2 regions of the Burkholderia diffusa genome follow, and region 1 is predicted to be linked to the other one. Evidence: predicted binding sites of a transcription regulator. Region 1 holds the regulator's gene; the other holds the start of a gene.
The links. The regulator FliA, encoded in region 1, starts transcription of late flagellar genes. The targets are predictions, from matches to a motif close to CTAAAGTTTNNNNNNNNNNNGCCGNTA.

Region 1 (9,462 bases):
TTCGGTTGTCGATCTGGTCGGTCAGTGGCCGCCGCCGGCCGTCGCACGCGCTCCGCGCAGCGGCGGACATCGCGCGACGGCCGGCGATCCGGCACCGCGCCGCCGCACCGCGCACGCCCGCTGCGGGGCGCACGCGGCATGGCGGCGCCGGTGCATCAGTAGCGGTAGTGGTTCGGCTTGAACGGGCCGTCCTTCTGCACGCCGATGTACGCGGCCTGCTCGTCCGACAGCACGGACAGGTTCGCGCCGATGCGCGCGAGGTGCAGGCGCGCGACCTTTTCATCGAGATGCTTCGGCAGCACGTACACCTTGTTCTCGTACTGTTCGCCGCGCGTGAAGAGTTCGATCTGCGCGAGCGTCTGGTTCGCGAACGAGTTCGACATCACGAACGACGGGTGGCCGGTCGCGCAGCCGAGGTTCACGAGGCGGCCTTCGGCCAGCAGGATCACGCGCTTGCCGTCGGGGAAGATGATGTGGTCGACCTGCGGCTTGATGTTTTCCCACTGGTACTGGCGGGTCGACGCGACGTCGATTTCCGAGTCGAAGTGGCCGATGTTGCAGACGATCGCGTTGTGGCGCATCGCCTTCATGTGATCGTGGTTGATCACGTGGTAGTTGCCGGTCGCCGTCACGAAGATGTCGGCCTTGTCGGCCGCGTATTCCATCGTCACGACGCGGTAGCCTTCCATCGCCGCCTGCAGCGCGCAGATCGGATCGATTTCGGTGACCCACACGGTCGCGCCCAGGCCGCGCAGCGATTGCGCGCAGCCCTTGCCCACGTCGCCGTAGCCCGCGACGACCGCGACCTTGCCCGCGATCATCACGTCGGTCGCGCGCTTGATGCCGTCGACGAGCGACTCGCGGCAGCCGTACAGGTTGTCGAACTTCGACTTCGTGACCGAATCGTTCACGTTGAACGCAGGGAACGGCAGGCGGCCGTCCTTTTCCATCTGGTACAGGCGGTGCACGCCGGTCGTGGTTTCCTCGGTCACGCCCTTGATGTGCGCGAGACGCGTGGAGTACCAGGTCGGATCGGCGTCGAGGTGCTTCGCGATCGACTTGAAGAGCGCGACTTCTTCCTCGTTGGTCGGCTTCGCGATCACCGAACGGTCCTTCTCGGCCTTCGAGCCGAGAATCAGCAGCAGCGTTGCGTCGCCGCCGTCGTCCAGGATCATGTTCGCGAATTCGCCGTTCGGCCATTCGAAGATGCGGTGCGAGAACTCCCAGTATTCGTCGAGCGACTCGCCCTTGAACGCGAACACCGGCGTACCGGCTTCGACGATCGCGGCGGCAGCGTGGTCCTGCGTCGAGAAGATGTTGCACGACGCCCAGCGAACGTCCGCGCCGAGCGCCTTCAGCGTCTCGATCAGCACGCCGGTCTGGATCGTCATGTGCAGCGAACCTGCGATGCGCGCGCCCTTCAGCGGCTGCTGCGCCTTGTATTCGTCGCGGATCTGCACGAGGCCCGGCATTTCGGTCTCGGCGATGTTCAGTTCCTTGCGGCCCCAGCCGGCAAGCGCCATGTCGGCGACGATGTAATCCTTGGAAGCCTGGGAATCGATAATGGCGTTCATCACGCCCTCCTTTCTAAAAAAGTTCTAGAAATTGGTGACGTGAGCGCCGTTCAGGAAGCGGGGCCGGCGCAAATGTTGCCGCACGGCTGCTTGGTGAAGCTTTCCGAGCCTGGCGGACGCAGGATGGTCCGTCGCAACGCTCCTCGGAAAACGGGAGGGATTGTAGCAAATCGGCGCGGGAAATGCGCGCCGCGCGCGGCGTCGGCGCGCGCGGGCGTCATGAAAGGGTCAGTTCTCCGCCCCCACCCAAGCCTGTTCGCGCAGCCGCGCACGCAGCCGCGCGACGGCCTGGCTGTGCAGCTGGCACACGCGCGACTCGCTGACCTCGAGCACCGCGCCGATCTCGCGCAGGTTCAGCCCGCGCTCGTAGTACAGCGACATCAGCAGCTTCTCGCGCTCGGGCAGGCGCTCGATCGCTTCGACGAGCGCCTCGCGCAGGTGTTCGTCGAGCAGCGACGACAACGGATCGGCGTGATCGACGCGATAGCGGTCGAGGAACGGCTCGTCGTCGGCCGCGCGATCGAAATCCTCGTAATAGATGAGCTGGCTGCCGTGCAGGTCCTGCAGCATCCCCTGGTATTCGTCGAGCGGCATCTTCAGGTGCTGCGCGATCTCGGTCTCGCTCGCGGAGCGGCCGAGCTGCTGCTCGACCTGGTGCACCGCGTACTCGACCTCGCGCGACGTCTTGCGCAGGCTGCGCGGCAGCCAGTCGTTGCTGCGCAGCTCGTCGAGCATCGCGCCGCGAATGCGCTGCGTCGCGTAGGTCTCGAACTGGGCGCCCTGGTCTTCCTTGTAGCGGCCGGCCGCGTCCATCAGGCCGATCATGCCGGCCTGGATCAGGTCGTCGAGATCGACGCTCGCCGGCATCTTCGCGACGAGCTGCAGCCCCAGGCGCCGCACGAGCGGCGCGTATTGCGCGAGCACGTCGGCCTGGGTCATCTTTCCTTGAGCGTTGTACATCATGGCTCTCTCCTTCCGGTGGCGCTCACGCGGCGTGTGCCGCACCCGCCTCGTACGACGGCTTGCCGCCCGCATGCACGGCACGGCCGGCGCCCGAGCGCGGGCGCATCGGCCAGTACAGCAGGTCGGCGGCAAGCTGCCGGTAATCGCGCGCGGCGGCCGACGACGGGAACGCGTCGACCGCGGTATGCATCAGGTCGCGCGCATGCTCGACGAGCGGATCGGCGCTCACGCAGCCGGCGTCGGCGATCGACACCGTCAGGTAGCGGCTCGCGACGCCCGCGAGGTTGTCGAATGCGGTCCTGGCGTCGGCATGGCTGCCGACGTGATTGGTCAGCACGCGGAACTGCGCGACCGCGTGCGCGAAATGCAGGCGCTTCATGCATGCGTACGCCTCGGTGATCGCCTGCGCGGCGACCCGCGTGACGATCAGCACGTCGTGCGCCTCGCGCGCGAGCGGGGAGAACGTGCCGTCGGCACCGAGCTGCGCGTCGACCAGAACGATGTCCGCCTGGCCGTCGATGAAGTCGCTCAATTGCGAATCGCTGTAACCGTCCCGCGGGGCCGCGCACAGGCCGAACCCGGCGGCGACGCGCGTGCGTTCGCCGTCGCGCAGCCACGCGCCCGCGAGCGTCGCCGCGGCCGAATGCACGTCGGCGCGCTCGTCGACGACGAGCACGTCCTTGCCGAGCGCGGCCAGCGCGGCCGCGACGTTCACGACGGTCGTCGTGCAGCCGACCCCGGCCGGCCCGCCCGTCACCGCGACGATGCGCGACGCGCGCCCGGCCAGCAGGCGCCGCAGCCCTTCGGCCTGGTCGATGATCGGTTTATCCAAATCGCACCTCGTGCAGCTCGGCGGTGGAACGTGCGGTCAGAGCGGAAAGCAGCGTCGGCATGTCCTCGTCCTGCGGCACGAAGGGCGAGCCGTCGCGCGGCACACAGAACGCGCTCTTCAGCAGGAACCGGGTCGATGCGACGTACAGGTTCTCCGGCACCTTCTGGCCGGTCGACACGTAATGGACCGGCAGCTTGTAGCGGATCACCGTGTCGAGCACGCCGCCGAGGTGAGTCGCCTCGTCGAGCTTGGTCAGGATGCAGCCGGCCAGATCGGGATATTCGGCCGCGCTGCGGTAAGCCTGGACGACCTCGTTGAGCGTGTCGCCGTGGCTCGTCGCGTTGAGCAGCAACAGGCGCTGGACCGGTGCGTTCGCACCGTGCAGCATCGCGATCTGGTCGGACAGCGCGCGGTCGCGCTGGCTCATGCCGATCGTGTCGATCAGCACGATGTGCTTGTTGCGCAGCTCGGACAGCGCGAGCTCGAGGTCGCCCGCGTCCTTCACCGCGTGCACGGGCACGCCGAGGATCTTGCCGAAGATGCGCAGTTGCTCGTGGCCGCCGATCCGGTAGCTGTCGGTGGTCAGGAGTGCGACCTTGCTCGCGCCGAAGCGCATCACGCAGCGCGCGGCGAGCTTCGCGGTGGTCGTCGTCTTGCCGACCCCCGTGGGCCCCATCAGCGCGAACACGCCGCCGCGCTCCATCAGCGCGTCTTCGCTCTCGAGCACCGGCAGGTTCGCCGCGAGCACCGACTGCGCCCATTCGGCGGCCTGCTCGAAGGTTTGCGCGCCGTCACCGGACGGCAGGTTGTCGACCAGCATCCGCACCAGTTGCGCGGAGAAGCCGGCCGAGAACAAATGTTTGGTCAGCGCGCCGTGCACCGGGCTGCGGCGCTGGCGGTCGTGCCACATCAGGCTGTCGAACTGCTCTTCCATCATCCCGCGCATCGCGCCGAGCTCGTGCATCACGGTGTCGTTGACGATGCTCTCGATGCGCGTCTTCACCGCGTCGGCCACCGCGGCCGCCGCTTCCGCGGACAGGCGCGCGCGTTCGACCGGCTTCGCCGCGCTCGCTTCGCCCTGGCGAAGCGTGGCAGCGCCAGCGGACGGCATCCGGCGTTCGGCGTCGCGCACGATGTCGCGCGCCCAGCCGGCCGGCGTCGCCGGTGCGGCGTCCTGCTGCGCACGGGCCGGCGATTGCGGTGCGGCCGGGGCGGCCTGCGCGCGGGCCATCAGCGCTTCGCGCTGCTGGGTGAGGCGCTTCGCGTGCTCGACGAGCCACGGCGCGGGTTCGGACGCGGCCGCCGCTGCGTCGGCTGCGGCGGCGGACACAGCCGACGACGGCGATGCCGCGTCCGCTGCGTGCGCGTCGGCGTCGAAACCGGCCGGTTGAGCTGCCGGCGCGGTCGCTTCGGCGCTCGCGCCGAACACCGACGAGAACACATCCGGCAGGCCGCCTTCGCCCGCCGCATACGGATTGACGGCCGGGCGCGCGAACGCTGCACCCGGGCGCGACACGATGCCCGGGACGGCCGCTGCCGGCACGGATTCCGGCGCGCGCGGCGCGACGGTGCGCGTCCGGGCAGCCGGCGGTGCGACCGCGGCGAGATCCGAGTCGGCGAGTGCGACGATTTCGACGCTGCCGTCATCGAGCGTGCGGTTCGACAGCACGACGGCGTCGGCCCCGAGTGCCTCGCGCACGAGGCGAAGCGCGTCGCGGCTGGTCGCGCCGGTGAATTTGCGAATGTTCAAGCGGAACCCCCGATGACGTTAACGACTTTGATCGTGCGCGTGTCCGGCACTTCGGCATACGACAGCACTTTCAGTTGCGGCAGGCTGCGGCGCAGGAAACGCGCGAGCATCGCGCGCAGCGCGTGCTGCACCAGCAGCACCGGCGGCAGCCCGAGATTCTGTTGACGCAGCATCGCCTGTTGCGTGCCGGTCAGAAGGTTGTGCGCGAGACCGGGCTCGAGGCCCGGGTTCGCGCCGGTGGCGAGCGCCTGCGACAGCACGCGCTCGAGATTCGAATCGAGGCCCATCACCTGCATCTCGCCCGAGCCCGGATACCACTGCTGCGTGATCGCGCGACCGAGCGACAGCCGCACCGCGGCGGTGATCTCGTACGCGTCGCCGCGGCCGGCGTGTTCGGACACGGCTTCGAGGATCGTGCGCATGTCGCGAATCGGCACGCCTTCCTCGAGCAGGTTCTGCAGCACTTTCTGCAGCGTCGTCAGCGAGATCGTCTTCGGCACGAGATCCTCGACGAGCGACGGCGCGTCCTTGCCGGTGCGCTCGACCAGCGCCTGCACTTCCTGGCGGCCGAGCAGTTCGGCCGCGTGCTGGACGACCAGATGGTTCAGATGCGTCGCGACGACCGTGCTCGCATCGACGACCGTGTAGCCGTACACCTGCGCCTGCTCGCGCATCGCGACGTCGATCCACACGGCGGGCAGCCCGAACGCAGGATCCTGCGTCATGGCGCCCGGCAGCGCGGCCGTCACCTGGCCCGGGTTGATCGCGAGCCACTGGCCCGGGAACACTTCGCCCGCGCCGATCTCGACGCCCTTCAGCGCAATCCGGTACGCGTTCGGCCGCAGCTCGAGGTTGTCGCGGATGTGGATCACCGGCGGCAGGAAGCCGATCTCCTGAGCGAATTTCTTGCGGATGCTCTTGATGCGCTTGAGCAGCTCGCCGTCGCTGTTCTTGTCGACGAGCGGAATCAGCCGGTAGCCGACTTCGAGGCCGAGCGGATCGATCAGCTGCACGTCGTCCCAGGTCGCCTCGTGGCTGTCGCCCGGCAGTGCGGCGGGCGGTGCGATCTCGGTCACGTCGCCGGCCGCCACGCGGGCCGCCGCGCGGCGGGTCTGCGTGCGGGCCAGCCAGATCGCACCGCCGCCGAGCGCGAGGAACGCGAAGTGCGGCATGCCCGGGATCAGGCCCATCAGCACGATGATCGCGCCGGTGATCGTCAGCACGCGCGGGTTCGTGAACAGCTGGCCGGTGATCTGCGTGCCGATGTCCTCGTCGGTCGCGACGCGCGACACGATCACGCCGGCGGCCGTCGAGATCACGAGCGACGGGATCTGCGCGACGAGGCCGTCGCCGATCGTCAGCAGCGTGTAGTTGGTGCCGGCCGCGGCGAACGACATGTCGTGCTGCACCATCCCGACAATCAGCCCGCCGATCACGTTGATCGCCATGATGATCAGGCCCGCGATCGCGTCGCCGCGCACGAACTTCGACGCGCCGTCCATCGACCCGTAGAACTCGGCTTCCTGCGACACGGCGAGGCGCCGCTTGCGGGCCTGCTCTTCGTTGATGAGGCCCGCGTTCAGGTCGGCGTCGATCGCCATCTGCTTGCCGGGCATCGCATCGAGCGTGAAGCGCGCGGACACTTCCGCGATCCGCCCCGCGCCCTTCGTGATCACCATGAAGTTGATGATCATCAGGATCACGAACACGACGATGCCGACCGCGAAGTTGCCGCCGACGAGGAAGTGGCCGAACGCCTCGATCACCTGGCCGGCCGCGTCGGGGCCGGTGTGGCCTTCGAGCAGCACGACGCGCGTCGACGCGACGTTCAGCGACAGGCGCAAGAGCGTCGAGAACAGCAGCACGCTCGGGAACGCCGCGAAGTCGAGCGGCTTCATCGTGTACATGCTGACGAGCAGCACCATCACCGACAGCGCGATGTTGAACGTGAACAGCAGATCCAGCAGCAGCGGCGGCAGCGGCAGGATCATCATCCCCAGGATCATGCAGATGAGGATCGGGCCCGCGAGCGCGCGCAGGTTGGTGCCGGCGAACGGATTCTGGCGCTTGGCGAACAGGCCGGTGGTCGGGGTGCTCATGCTGCGTTTCCTTGCTTGCCGAGCGTGTCTTCGGCTTCCTCACGCTCGTCGTCGGTGGCGACCGACGACCCCTTGTCGAGTTCGGCCGGCACGTCGAGATCGACCGGTGCGGCCGGGAAGGCGCCGCCTTCCGAACGGAAGCGCCGCAGCTGGTAGACCCACGCGAGCACTTCCGCGACGGCCGAATACAGCGAGCCCGGAATCTCGCGTTCGAGTTCGACGTTGTGATACAGCGCACGCGCGAGCGGCGGCGCCTCGAGCAGCGGTACGTTGTGCTCGGCCGCAAGTTCGCGAATGCGCGCGGCGACGAGGTTCACGCCCTTCGCGACGACCTTCGGCGCGCGCATCTCGCCGTCCGTGTACTGCAGCGCGACGGCGAAGTGCGTCGGGTTCGTGACGACCACGTCGGCCTTCGGCACGGCGGCCATCATCCGGCGCCGCGCGATCGCGCGCTGCTGCTGGCGGATACGGCCCTTCACGTGCGGATCGCCTTCGTTCTCGCGATGCTCGCGCTTCACTTCTTCCTTCGTCATGCGCAACTTCTTGTTGTACTGCCAGAGTTGGTAAGGCACGTCGAGCGCGGCGACCACCAGCATCCCGGCGACCGTCGTGCCGCAGCACACGGCGACCAGGTGCATCGCATCGGCAAGCGCCGAGCCGAGCGGCTGGGTCGCGAGGCCGAGCAGCTCGTCCTTGCTGCGCCAGATCGCGATCCCGCCGATCCCGCCGACGACGATCGTCTTCGCGAGCGACATCCCGAGCTGGATCGGCCCCTGGATCGAGAACATCCGGCCGAGGCCCGCGATCGGGTTCAGGCGGTCGAACTTGAGCTCGAAGGTCTTCTGCGAGATCAGCCAGCCGCCGAGCGCCATTGGCGCGACCAGCGCAGCCAGCCCGGTGAGCGCGAGGATCGGCAGCAGCGCGGCGAGACCTTCGACGCTCGCGCTGCCGGCCGCCGACAGCATCCGGTGCGTGTCGAACGCGGTCGCGCGGTCGAACGCGAACGCGCCGCGCAGCATCGTCTGGAGATGGGCGCCCGACGGACCCGCGAGCAGCCACGCGCCGTAAAACCCGGCCGCGAGCAGCGCGAACGAAGCCAGTTCGCGCGAACGCGCGACCTGCCCCTCCTCGCGCGCCTTCTCGCGGCGCCTCGGAGTGGCGGCTTCGGTTCTGTCGAGATCGCTCTCGTCTGCCACGGGGCCTCCAGTCGGGTACGGCGGAATGCCGCTTTCCAGTGACACCGATTATTCATGCGCGCGTCAAACGCCGATCGGTCGAGCAAAGCCGGGAAAGGGGGGTATTTCTGTGAATCGGGCGAGCCGGTGCGGCGGGCGGTCGCGGGCAGGCGCGGCGCGCCGGGAGGCGTCGGTAACCGCGTTCGGACGACGGCGCGGTGAAGCGGATGAAGAGGTAAAGCGGGGAATCGAGGCAGCGTGAAGCGATCGTCTGCCCGCCCCGGCGCGACGGCGTCGCGCGTCGGGGCGGGCGGCGCTCAGATCGCCGGAATCGGATCCAGGCCGAAACGGTTCGGGCCATTGGTGCCGCGCGAGCACATCCACACGAGCAGCAGGATCCCGCCGACGACCGGAACGAACCCGACCAGCAGGAACCAGCCGGAACGGCCCGTATCGTGCAGGCGGCGCACGGTGACCGCGAGGCTCGGCAGCACCAGCGCAAGCGACACGACGGCCGCGACGATCATCAGCAGCAGCGACAGCGCGCTCGCATCGCGCCCGGCCATGGTAATCACCTGGCAGACGATCGACACCACGCCGGTAAGCAGCGCGAAATACCAGTATTCGGCACGGCGCGCGCGGCCCTCGAATTTCGCGTATTGATTGAGTGCGGAACGCACAGCCTCGGTGAAATTCATTTTATTGCCCTCATGTTTTATATCGGCGACACCGGAAACAACGCGGGCATTATAAATTTGAATTTCCGGGCATTGCATCCCTTTTCGCGCACCGGCCGGTTCGCACGCAGGCTCTCGCAGAACTGGAGCGGCTTCAGCGGCTGCATGCCGCATCGCCTGCGGGTATGTCACGTCATTTTTATAATCGCGATGCGCTGACAGAAATCAGACGCACATAATCCATAGAGTGATTACACCAGCATGAAACGCGCCGCGATCGATAATCGAATCGATCGTTTGGCGCGCATTTACCGGCCGACCGGGAATAACGCCGGGCGTCGCATGCGCACGTCGAAATCGGCGTGGCCCGGCCGGCGTTCGCGCTAGCCTGC
Region 2 (9,462 bases), 380 kb from region 1:
CCGGCGATCACCGTGCCGCAGAACGCGCAGTCGCTCACGATCGGCAAGGACGGCGTCGTGTCGGTCACGCAGCCGGGCTCGAGCAACGCGGTGCAGATCGGCTCGCTGCAGATCGCGACCTTCATCAACCCGGCCGGCCTCGAGGCGAAGGGCGAGAACCTGTTCGCCGAGACCACGTCGTCGGGCGCGCCGAACGTGTCGCAGCCGGGCCTGAACGGCGCGGGCGTGCTCAACCAGGGCTATGTCGAGGCGTCGAACGTGAACGTCGTGCAGGAGCTCGTCAACATGATTCAGACGCAGCGCGCGTACGAGATCAACAGCAAGGCCGTGACGACGTCCGACCAGATGCTGCAGACCGTCACGCAGATGAAGAGCTAACCGGAAAGTCCCGTCGTCGCCATGAAGCAGGTTCGCCTCCTCCCGTCAGCCTCCGTCCGCGCCGCGTGCGCGGTCGCGGTGGCCGCGCTCGCCGGTTGCGCGCAGATTCCGCGCGACCCGATCATCCAGCAGCCGATGACGGCGCAGCCGCCGGCGCCGATGGCGATGCAGGCGCCCGGCTCGATCTACAACCCGGGCTACGCCGGCCGGCCGCTGTTCGAGGATCAGCGGCCGCGCAACGTCGGCGACATCCTGACGATCGTGATCGCGGAGAACATCAACGCGACCAAGTCGTCGGGCGCGAACACCAACCGCGCGGGCGACACCAGCTTCAACGTGCCGACGGCCGGCTTCCTCGGCGGGCTGTTCGCGAAGGCGAACCTGTCGGCGGCCGGCAACAACAAGTTCGCGGCGACCGGCGGCGCCAGCGCGGCGAACACGTTCAACGGCACGATCACGGTGACCGTCACCAACGTGCTGCCGAACGGCAACCTCGTCGTCAGCGGCGAGAAGCAGATGCTGATCAACCAGGGCAACGAGTTCGTGCGCTTCTCCGGGGTCGTCAACCCGAACACGATCTCGGGCGCGAACTCGGTCTACTCGACGCAGGTGGCCGACGCGCGCATCGAATACTCGGCGAAGGGCTACATCAACGAAGCCGAGACGATGGGCTGGCTGCAGCGCTTCTTCCTCAACATCGCACCGTGGTGATGACGATGCAGCAGCCTCTTTTCCACCGCCTGTCGTCCCGTATGTCGTTCCGTGCGTCGCGCGTGCCGGCCGTCGTCCGGCTCGCAGCCGCGCTCGTGGTGGCGGCATGCGCGCTCGGCGCGGCACCCGCGCACGCGGAGCGCCTGAAGGACCTCGCGCAGATTCAGGGCGTGCGCGACAACCCGCTGATCGGCTATGGCCTCGTCGTCGGCCTCGACGGGACGGGCGACCAGACGATGCAGACGCCGTTTACGACGCAGACGCTCGCGAACATGCTCGCGAACCTGGGCATCTCGATCAACAACGGTTCGGCCAACGGCGGCACGTCGTCGCTGAACAACATGCAACTGAAGAACGTCGCGGCCGTGATGGTGACCGCCACGCTGCCGCCGTTCGCGCGGCCGGGCGAGGCGCTCGACGTCACCGTTTCGTCGCTCGGCAACGCGAAGAGCCTGCGCGGCGGCACGCTGCTGCTCACGCCGCTCAAGGGCGCGGATGGCCAGGTGTACGCGCTCGCGCAGGGCAACATGGCGGTCGGCGGCGCTGGCGCGAGCGCGAACGGCAGCCGCGTGCAGGTGAACCAGCTCGCGGCCGGCCGGATCGTCGGCGGTGCGATCGTCGAACGCTCGGTGCCGAACGCGATCGCGCAGATGAACGGCGTGCTGCAGCTGCAGCTGAACGACATGGACTACGGCACCGCGCAGCGGATCGTGTCCGCGGTCAATTCGAGCTTCGGCCCGGGCACCGCGACGGCGCTCGACGGCCGTACGATCCAGCTTGCCGCGCCGGCCGATTCCGCGCAGCAGGTCGCGTTCATGGCGCGCCTGCAGAATCTCGACGTGAGCCCGGACAAGGCCGCCGCGAAGGTGATCCTGAACGCGCGCACCGGCTCGATCGTGATGAACCAGATGGTCACGCTGCAAAGCTGCGCGGTCGCGCACGGCAACCTGTCGGTGGTCGTCAACACGCAGCCCGTGGTATCGCAGCCGGGGCCGTTCTCGAACGGGCAGACGGTGGTCGCGCAGCAATCGCAGATCCAGCTGAAGCAGGACAACGGCGCGCTGAAGATGGTGACGGCCGGCGCGAACCTCGCCGACGTCGTGAAGGCGCTGAACACGCTCGGCGCGACGCCGGCGGACCTGATGTCGATCCTGCAGGCGATGAAGGCGGCCGGCGCGCTGCGCGCGGACCTGGAGATCATCTAAATGGCAGCGAACCTCCCGAACGCAAACGACCTCACGCAGCGCTTCGCGCTCGACGTGCAGGGTTTCGACGCGCTGCGCGCGCAGGCGAAGCAGTCGCCGCAGGCGGGCGCGAAGGCGGTCGCCGGCCAGTTCGACGCGATGTTCACGCAAATGATGCTCAAGAGCATGCGCGACGCGTCGCCCGACGGCGGCCTGCTCGATTCGCATACGTCGAAGATGTACACGTCGATGCTCGACCAGCAGCTCGCGCAGCAGATGTCGAAGCGCGGAATCGGCGTGGCCGACGCGCTGATGAAGCAGCTGCTGCGCAACGCGGGGCAGGGCGACGGCACCGACACGGCGGCCGACGCGGGCGCGGCCGGGTTCGGCGCGATCGGCTCGGGCACGTCGGGCAACGAAGGCAGCCTCGCCGCGATGAACGCGATGGCGCGGGCTTATGCGAACGCGTCGAACAACGGCGGGCTCGCCGGCGCGCGCGGCTACACGGCTGGCAGCGCGCTGACGCCGCCGCTGAAAGGCGCGAGCGGCGCGCAGGACGCCGACGCGTTCGTCGACCGGCTCGCCGGCCCGGCGCAGGCGGCGAGCGCGACCACCGGCATCCCGGCGCGCTTCATCGTCGGCCAGGCCGCGCTCGAATCGGGCTGGGGCAAGCGCGAGATTCGCGCGAGCGACGGCTCGACGAGCTACAACGTGTTCGGCATCAAGGCGAACAAGGGCTGGACGGGCCGCACGGTATCGGCGCTGACGACCGAATACGTGAACGGCACGCCGCGCCGCGTCGTCGCGAAGTTCCGCGCGTACGATTCGTACGAGCATGCGATGACCGATTATGCGAACCTGCTGAAGAACAACCCGCGCTATGCGGGCGTGCTGAGCGCGAGCCGCAGCGTCGAGGGTTTCGCGCACGGGATGCAGAAGGCCGGTTACGCAACCGACCCGAATTACGCGAAGAAGCTGATCTCGATCATGCAGCAGATCGGCTGACGGGCAGGGGCCGGAACGGCCCCGCCGGCAGCCTTTTTGCAATCTTACGGACCGCGCCCGGCACTCGCCGCGCGCGGTTTCAACGTTTGCGCGAAAAAAACCGGCAATTCGATCTAAACTTTCGGTGAGCACTGCCGCTAAGTGTGTGAGACCTGCAACCGGGCCATGTTCTGGCCCGATTTTACTGCGCACCGGTCGCCCGGGCGCCCATGAAAAGAAAACCGGCTAGCCATGAATATCGAAACGTCGACCGATCCGAGCCTGGATGCGGGCCATTCCGGGCCTGACTACGCCCGCCGTAATCCGCTGGAGATCGGTGTGCAGCTGCGCAACCTCGTGAACCGCGGCGACTTCCTGACCGTCCAGTACCCGGGTGGCCAGCTCGTCACGCGCCTGCTCGAGGTCGACGTCGGCGCGCGCACGTTTACGTTCGACTGGGGCGCGCTGTCCGAGCAGAACGCCGGCATTCTCGGCGCGTCGCATTGCACGTTCGCCGCGGCGCCGGAAGGCGTGCGCGTCGAATTCACCACGAGCACGCCGCGCGAAACGCGCTACGAGGGGCTGCCCGCGTTCGTCGCCGATTTCCCCGACGTGCTGATGTGCATCCAGCGCCGCGAGTATTTCCGTGTCGATGCGCCGATCGTCGATCCGTTCCTGTGCCGCGGCAAGCTGCCGGACGGCGAGGGCTTCGTGTTCGAGGTGCATAACCTGTCGCTCGGCGGCGTCGGGCTGCGCACGGCCGACGAGCGCGTCGAGGCGCTCGAGGTCGGCACGCTGCTGCCGGAAGTCGAGCTCGAGCTGACCGGCCACGGCAAGCTGTCGCTCGACCTGCGGCTCGTGTCGCAGCGTTCGACCCAGATGCCGAACGGCTCGCGGCGCTTCCAGCTCGGCTTTCGCTTCATGTCGTTGCCGGGCAGCGCGGAGAACACGCTGCAGCGCCTGATCACGCAGCTCGAGATGAAGCGCCGCTCGCTCGCGCGGGCCTGACGCATCTCCCTCTCGCGGCCCCGTCCGGGGCCGCTTTCGCACCGGTGCCGGCAGCGTCCGCCGGAGCGCTCGACGGACGACGCGCACGCGTGTGTCGCCAGCGCATTTTTCCCTCAATTTTTCCGATCCGCGGCCGTTATACCGGGAGTCACGCAACCCGGCGGCCGCAGCGCGGCCGGCTCATCAGGATCGCGCATGTCCAACACACTCATGAACCTCGGTGTCAGCGGCCTCAATGCCGCGCTCTGGGGCCTCACGACGACCGGTCAGAACATCAGCAACGCCGCGACGCCCGGCTATTCGGTCGAACGCCCGGTCTATGCCGAGGCGAGCGGCCAGTACACGTCGAGCGGCTACATGCCGCAGGGCGTGAACACCGTCACGGTGCAGCGGCAGTACAGCCAGTACCTGAGCGACCAGCTGAACAGCGCGCAGTCGCAAGGCGGCTCGTTATCGACGTGGTATTCGCTCGTCGCGCAGCTGAACAACTACGTCGGCAGCCCGACGGCGGGGATCTCGACCGCGATCACCGGCTATTTCACCGGCTTGCAGAACGTGGCGAACAGCGCCGCCGACACGTCGGTGCGGCAGACCGCGATCAGCAACGCGCAGATTCTCGCGAACCAGCTCAACGCGACCGGCCAGCAGTACGACGCGCTGCGCCAGAGCGTCAATACGCAGCTCACCAGCACGGTGTCGCAGATCAACACGTACACCGCGCAGATCGCGCAGCTGAACCAGCAGATCTCGGCGGCGAGCAGCCAGGGCCAGCCGCCGAACCAGCTGATGGACCAGCGCGACCTCGCGGTGTCGAACCTGTCGAGCCTCGCCGGCGTGCAGGTGGTGCGCAACGACAGCGGCTATAGCGTGTTTCTCGCGGGCGGCCAGCCGCTCGTCCTCGCCGACAAGAGCTACCAGCTCGCGACGGTCACGTCGCCGTCCGATCCGAGCGAACTTACCGTGGTGTCGCAGGGCATCGCCGGCGCGAACCCGCCGGGCCCGAACCAGGCGCTGCCGGATGCGTCGCTGTCGGGCGGCACGCTCGGCGGCCTGCTCGCGTTCCGCAGCCAGACGCTCGACCCCGCGCAGGCGCAGCTGGGCGCGGTCGCGGCCAGCTTCGCCGCGCAGGTCAACGCGCAGAACGCGCTCGGCATCGACCTGTCGGGCAAGCCGGGCGGCAACCTGTTCACGGTGGCGGCCCCGGCCGTCTATTCGAACCAGGGCAATACCGGCAACGCGTCGCTTTCCGTGTCGTTCGCCAACGCGTCGCAGCCGACGACGAGCGACTACACGCTGTCGTACGACGGCACGAACTACACGCTGACCGATCGCGCGAGCGGCGCGGTGGTCGACCAGAAGGCAGGGCCGATGCCGCTTTCGCTCGGCGGGCTGAACTTCTCGTTCTCGTCCGGCGCGATGAATGCCGGCGACCAGTTCACCGTGCTGCCGACGCGCGGCGCGCTGACGGGCTTCGGCCTCGCGACGACGAGCGGCTCGGCGATCGCGGCCGCGTCGCCGGCCATCACGTCGGCGTCGAGCACCAACATCGGCACCGGCAAGATCGCGCTGAGCGGGGTGAGCGCCGGCTACCAGGTGCCGACGACCAAGCTGACCTACGACGCGGCGACGAAGTCGCTGTCGGGCTTCCCGGTCGGCACCACGGTGACGATCCCGGGCACGCCGCCGACTTCGGTGACGATCAACAATCCGACCGACTCCGTGCCGTACGACCCGTCGACCGGTGCGGCGATGACGATGTCGGGGACGGCCGCCGGGGCGTTGAACGGCGTGACCGTCACGCTGTCGGGCACGCCGTCGGACGGCGATTCGTTCACGATCGGGCCGTACGCGGGCGGCACGAGCGACGGCAGCAACGCGCTCGCGCTGTCGCAGCTCGTCAACGCGAAGACGCTCGGCGGCGGCACGACGACGCTCACGGGCGCGTATGCGAACTACGTGAACAACATCGGCAACACCGCGAGCCAGCTCAAGTCGTCGAGCACCGCACAGACGGCGCTGGTCGGGCAGATCACGTCCGCGCAGCAGTCGGTGTCGGGCGTGAACCAGAACGAGGAAGCCGCGAACCTGATGCAGTACCAGCAGCTCTACCAGGCGAACGCGAAAGTGATCCAGACGGCGTCTTCGCTGTTCCAGACCGTGCTGGGCCTGTTCAGCTGAGCGGATTCGAGAGGATAGAAACGATGCGGATTTCCACGACCCAGTTCTACCAGCTGAACGTCGGCCAGATGAACGATCAGCAGGCCCAGCTCGCGCAGCTCTACCAGCAGATCTCGAGCGGCGTGAGCCTCACGACGCCGGCCGACAACCCGGTGGGCGCGGCGCAGGCCGTGCAGCTGTCGATGACGTCGGCCACGCTGTCACAGTACGCGGCGAACCAGAGCACGGCGCTCGCGTCGCTGCAGGCGGAGGACCAGGCGCTGCAGAACGTCAGCACCGTGCTCGGCAGCATCCAGTCGGTGATCGTGCGCGCCGGCGACGGTTCGCTCGCCGACAGCGACCGCGCGGCGCTCGCGACGCAGCTCGAGGGCTATCGCGACCAGTTGATGTCGCTCGCGAACTCGACGGACGGCGCCGGCAACTATCTGTTCGCGGGCTTCAAGAATGCGGCGGCGCCGTTCACGAAAAACGCGGCCGGCGGCATCAGCTACGTCGGCGATACGGGCACGCGCACCGTGCAGATCGACGATTCGCGCAGCGTGCCGCAGGGCGACTCGGGCCTCTCGGTGTTCATGTCGGTGCAGTCGCTGGGCAGCGCGCCGGTCCAGGCGGCCGGCGCGAGCAACACGGGCACGGCCACCATCGGCAACGTCACGGTGACGGACCCGTCGGCCGCGACGAACGGCCATCAGTTCACGATCACCTTCGGCGGCACGGCGGCCGCGCCGACCTACACGGTGACCGACAATACGGCGTCGCCGCCGACGACCACGCCCGCGCAGGCCTACACGTCGGGCACCGCGATCGCGCTCGGCAGCGGGATGAAGGTGGCCGTGTCGGGCACGCCGTCGGTCAACGACACGTTTTCGGTGACGCCCGCGCCGCAGGCGAGCGGGGTCGACGTGTTCTCGACGCTCGATTCGATGATCACGGCATTGAAGACGCCCGTCACGGGTAACCCGACCGCGAGCGCCGCGCTGTCGAACGCGATGGGCACGGCCGCGACGAAGATCAACAACTCGATGCGCAACGTCACGACCGTGCTGGCGTCGGTCGGTGGCCGCGAGCAGGAAGTCAAGGCGATGCAGGCCGTCAACCAGACCGCGGCGCTGCAGACGACCAGCAACCTGTCGGACCTGACCAGCACCAACATGGTGACGACCATCAGCCAGTACCTGCAGGTGCAGAACGCGCTGAGCGGCGCGCAGAAGGCCTACGCACAACTGCAGAACATGTCGCTGTTCCAGTACATCAATCCGTGATCCTCGCGGCGCTCGCCTCGATGTGAGCGCACGCTTACATCGCGCCGGGCGCCGGCCGACCCCGGTCGGCTTTCATTGGCGCGATCTTGCCGTCCGGCACCGCGCCCGGTGAGCACGTCGCCGCCGCGCCGCGCCGGCGGTTCGCGCTTGCCAGCCCCATTTCCGCTCCGTAAACTCGCGCCAGATTCCAGACCGGCGCACTGTCCGCAGCCGGCGTTCGACAGGAGCCCTTATCCCCATGTCCGATTCCTACTTCCCGCGCTGGCGGGTGCAACCGACCGGCGCCGCCGCGCGCGTGGTCGGCCCCGACGAGCGCCTGCCGTGGCCGCAGATGGTCGCGATGGGCGTGCAGCACGTCGTCGCGATGTTCGGCTCGACCGTGCTCGCGCCGCTGCTGATGGGCTTCGATCCGAACCTGTGCATCTTCATGTCGGGCATCGGCACGCTGCTGTTCTTCGTGCTGGTCGGCGGCCGCGTGCCGAGCTACCTCGGCTCGAGCTTCGCGTTCATCGGCCTCGTGATCGCGGTCACGGGCTACGGCGGCAGCGGGCCGAACCCGAACATCCCCGTCGCGCTCGGCGGAATCATCGCGTGCGGTGTGGTCTACGTCGCGCTCGGCGCGCTCGTGCAGGCAATCGGCACGCGCTGGATCGAGACGTTGATGCCGCCCGTCGTCACCGGCGCGGTGGTCGCGGTGATCGGGCTGAACCTGGCGCCGATCGCGGTCAAGGGCGTGTCGGCGTCGACCTTCGACTCGGTGATGGCGCTCGTCACGGTGCTTTGCGTCGGCGGCGTCGCGGTGTTCGCACAGGGGATGATGCAGCGCCTGCTGATCCTCGTCGGGCTGGTGATCGCCTACGTGATCTATGCGATCGCCACCAACGGGATGGGCCTCGGCAAGCCGGTCGATTTCTCGATCGTCGCGCATGCCGCTTGGTTCGGGGTGCCGAGCTTCCGCGCGCCGGTCTTCGATCCGCACGCGATGCTGATGCTCGCGCCGATCGCGGTGATCCTGGTCGCGGAGAACCTCGGCCACATCAAGGCGGTGAGCGCGATGACGGGCACCAACCTCGACCGCTACGTCGGTCGCGCGTTCATCGGCGACGGGCTGGCGACGATCGTGTCGGGCAGCGTCGGCGGCACGGGCGTGACCACCTACGCGGAGAACATCGGCGTGATGGCCGTCACGCGGATCTATTCGACGCTCGTGTTCGCGGTCGCCGCGCTGATCGCGATCGGGCTGGGCTTCTCGCCGAAGTTCGGCGCGGTGATCCAGACGATTCCGGGCCCGGTGCTCGGCGGCGTGTCGATCGTCGTGTTCGGGCTGATCGCGGTGACGGGCGCCCGGATCTGGGTCGTCAACAAGGTCGACTTCTCCGACAACCGCAACCTGATCGTCGCGGCCGTCACGCTGGTGCTCGGCGCCGGCGACTTCTCGCTGAAGTTCGGCGGGTTCGGGCTCGGCGGGATCGGCACCGCGACGTTCGGCGCGATCATCCTGTACGCGATCCTGCGCAAGGAAAAGGAACCGGGCCCGGTGGTGTGACCCGGCAGCGGGCGGTGCAATGCCGCCCGCCGGCACATATTCACGCGCCGGTATTCGACTGCGCCTGCAGCCACGCGCAGAACTGCGCGACGAGCGGATCGTCGGCCGCCGCGCCCGGTGCGATCCACCAATAGCTGCGCGTCGCGATGCGCGGCCCGGGCAGCGGCATCACGAGGCGGCCGCTCGCGAGTTCGTCGTCGATCAGCGGCAG

Region 2: the regulator FliA is predicted to act here: its motif matches at 4,378-4,404, upstream of flgK (flagellar hook-associated protein FlgK).

What each region holds. Positions count from the first base shown of each region.
Region 1 covers NZ_CP013362.1:215,030-224,491, reverse strand. Annotated here, with positions in the region: gene ahcY (adenosylhomocysteinase) at 156-1,574, opposite strand; S-adenosyl-L-homocysteine riboswitch at 1,609-1,725, opposite strand; gene WI26_RS00945 (RNA polymerase sigma factor FliA) at 1,803-2,537, opposite strand; gene WI26_RS00940 (MinD/ParA family ATP-binding protein) at 2,560-3,369, opposite strand; gene flhF (flagellar biosynthesis protein FlhF) at 3,362-5,119, opposite strand; gene flhA (flagellar biosynthesis protein FlhA) at 5,116-7,218, opposite strand; gene flhB (flagellar biosynthesis protein FlhB) at 7,215-8,414, opposite strand; gene WI26_RS00920 (DUF805 domain-containing protein) at 8,711-9,091, opposite strand; gene WI26_RS00915 (VOC family protein) at 9,454-9,462, opposite strand, start outside.
Region 2 covers NZ_CP013362.1:3,164,953-3,174,414, reverse strand. Annotated here, with positions in the region: gene flgG (flagellar basal-body rod protein FlgG) at 1-378, shown strand, start outside; gene flgH (flagellar basal body L-ring protein FlgH) at 400-1,089, shown strand; gene WI26_RS14600 (flagellar basal body P-ring protein FlgI) at 1,095-2,294, shown strand; gene flgJ (flagellar assembly peptidoglycan hydrolase FlgJ) at 2,295-3,278, shown strand; gene WI26_RS14590 (flagellar brake protein) at 3,510-4,265, shown strand; gene flgK (flagellar hook-associated protein FlgK) at 4,461-6,443, shown strand; gene flgL (flagellar hook-associated protein FlgL) at 6,467-7,705, shown strand; gene WI26_RS14575 (solute carrier family 23 protein) at 7,944-9,251, shown strand; gene WI26_RS14570 (transcriptional regulator GcvA) at 9,292-9,462, opposite strand, start outside.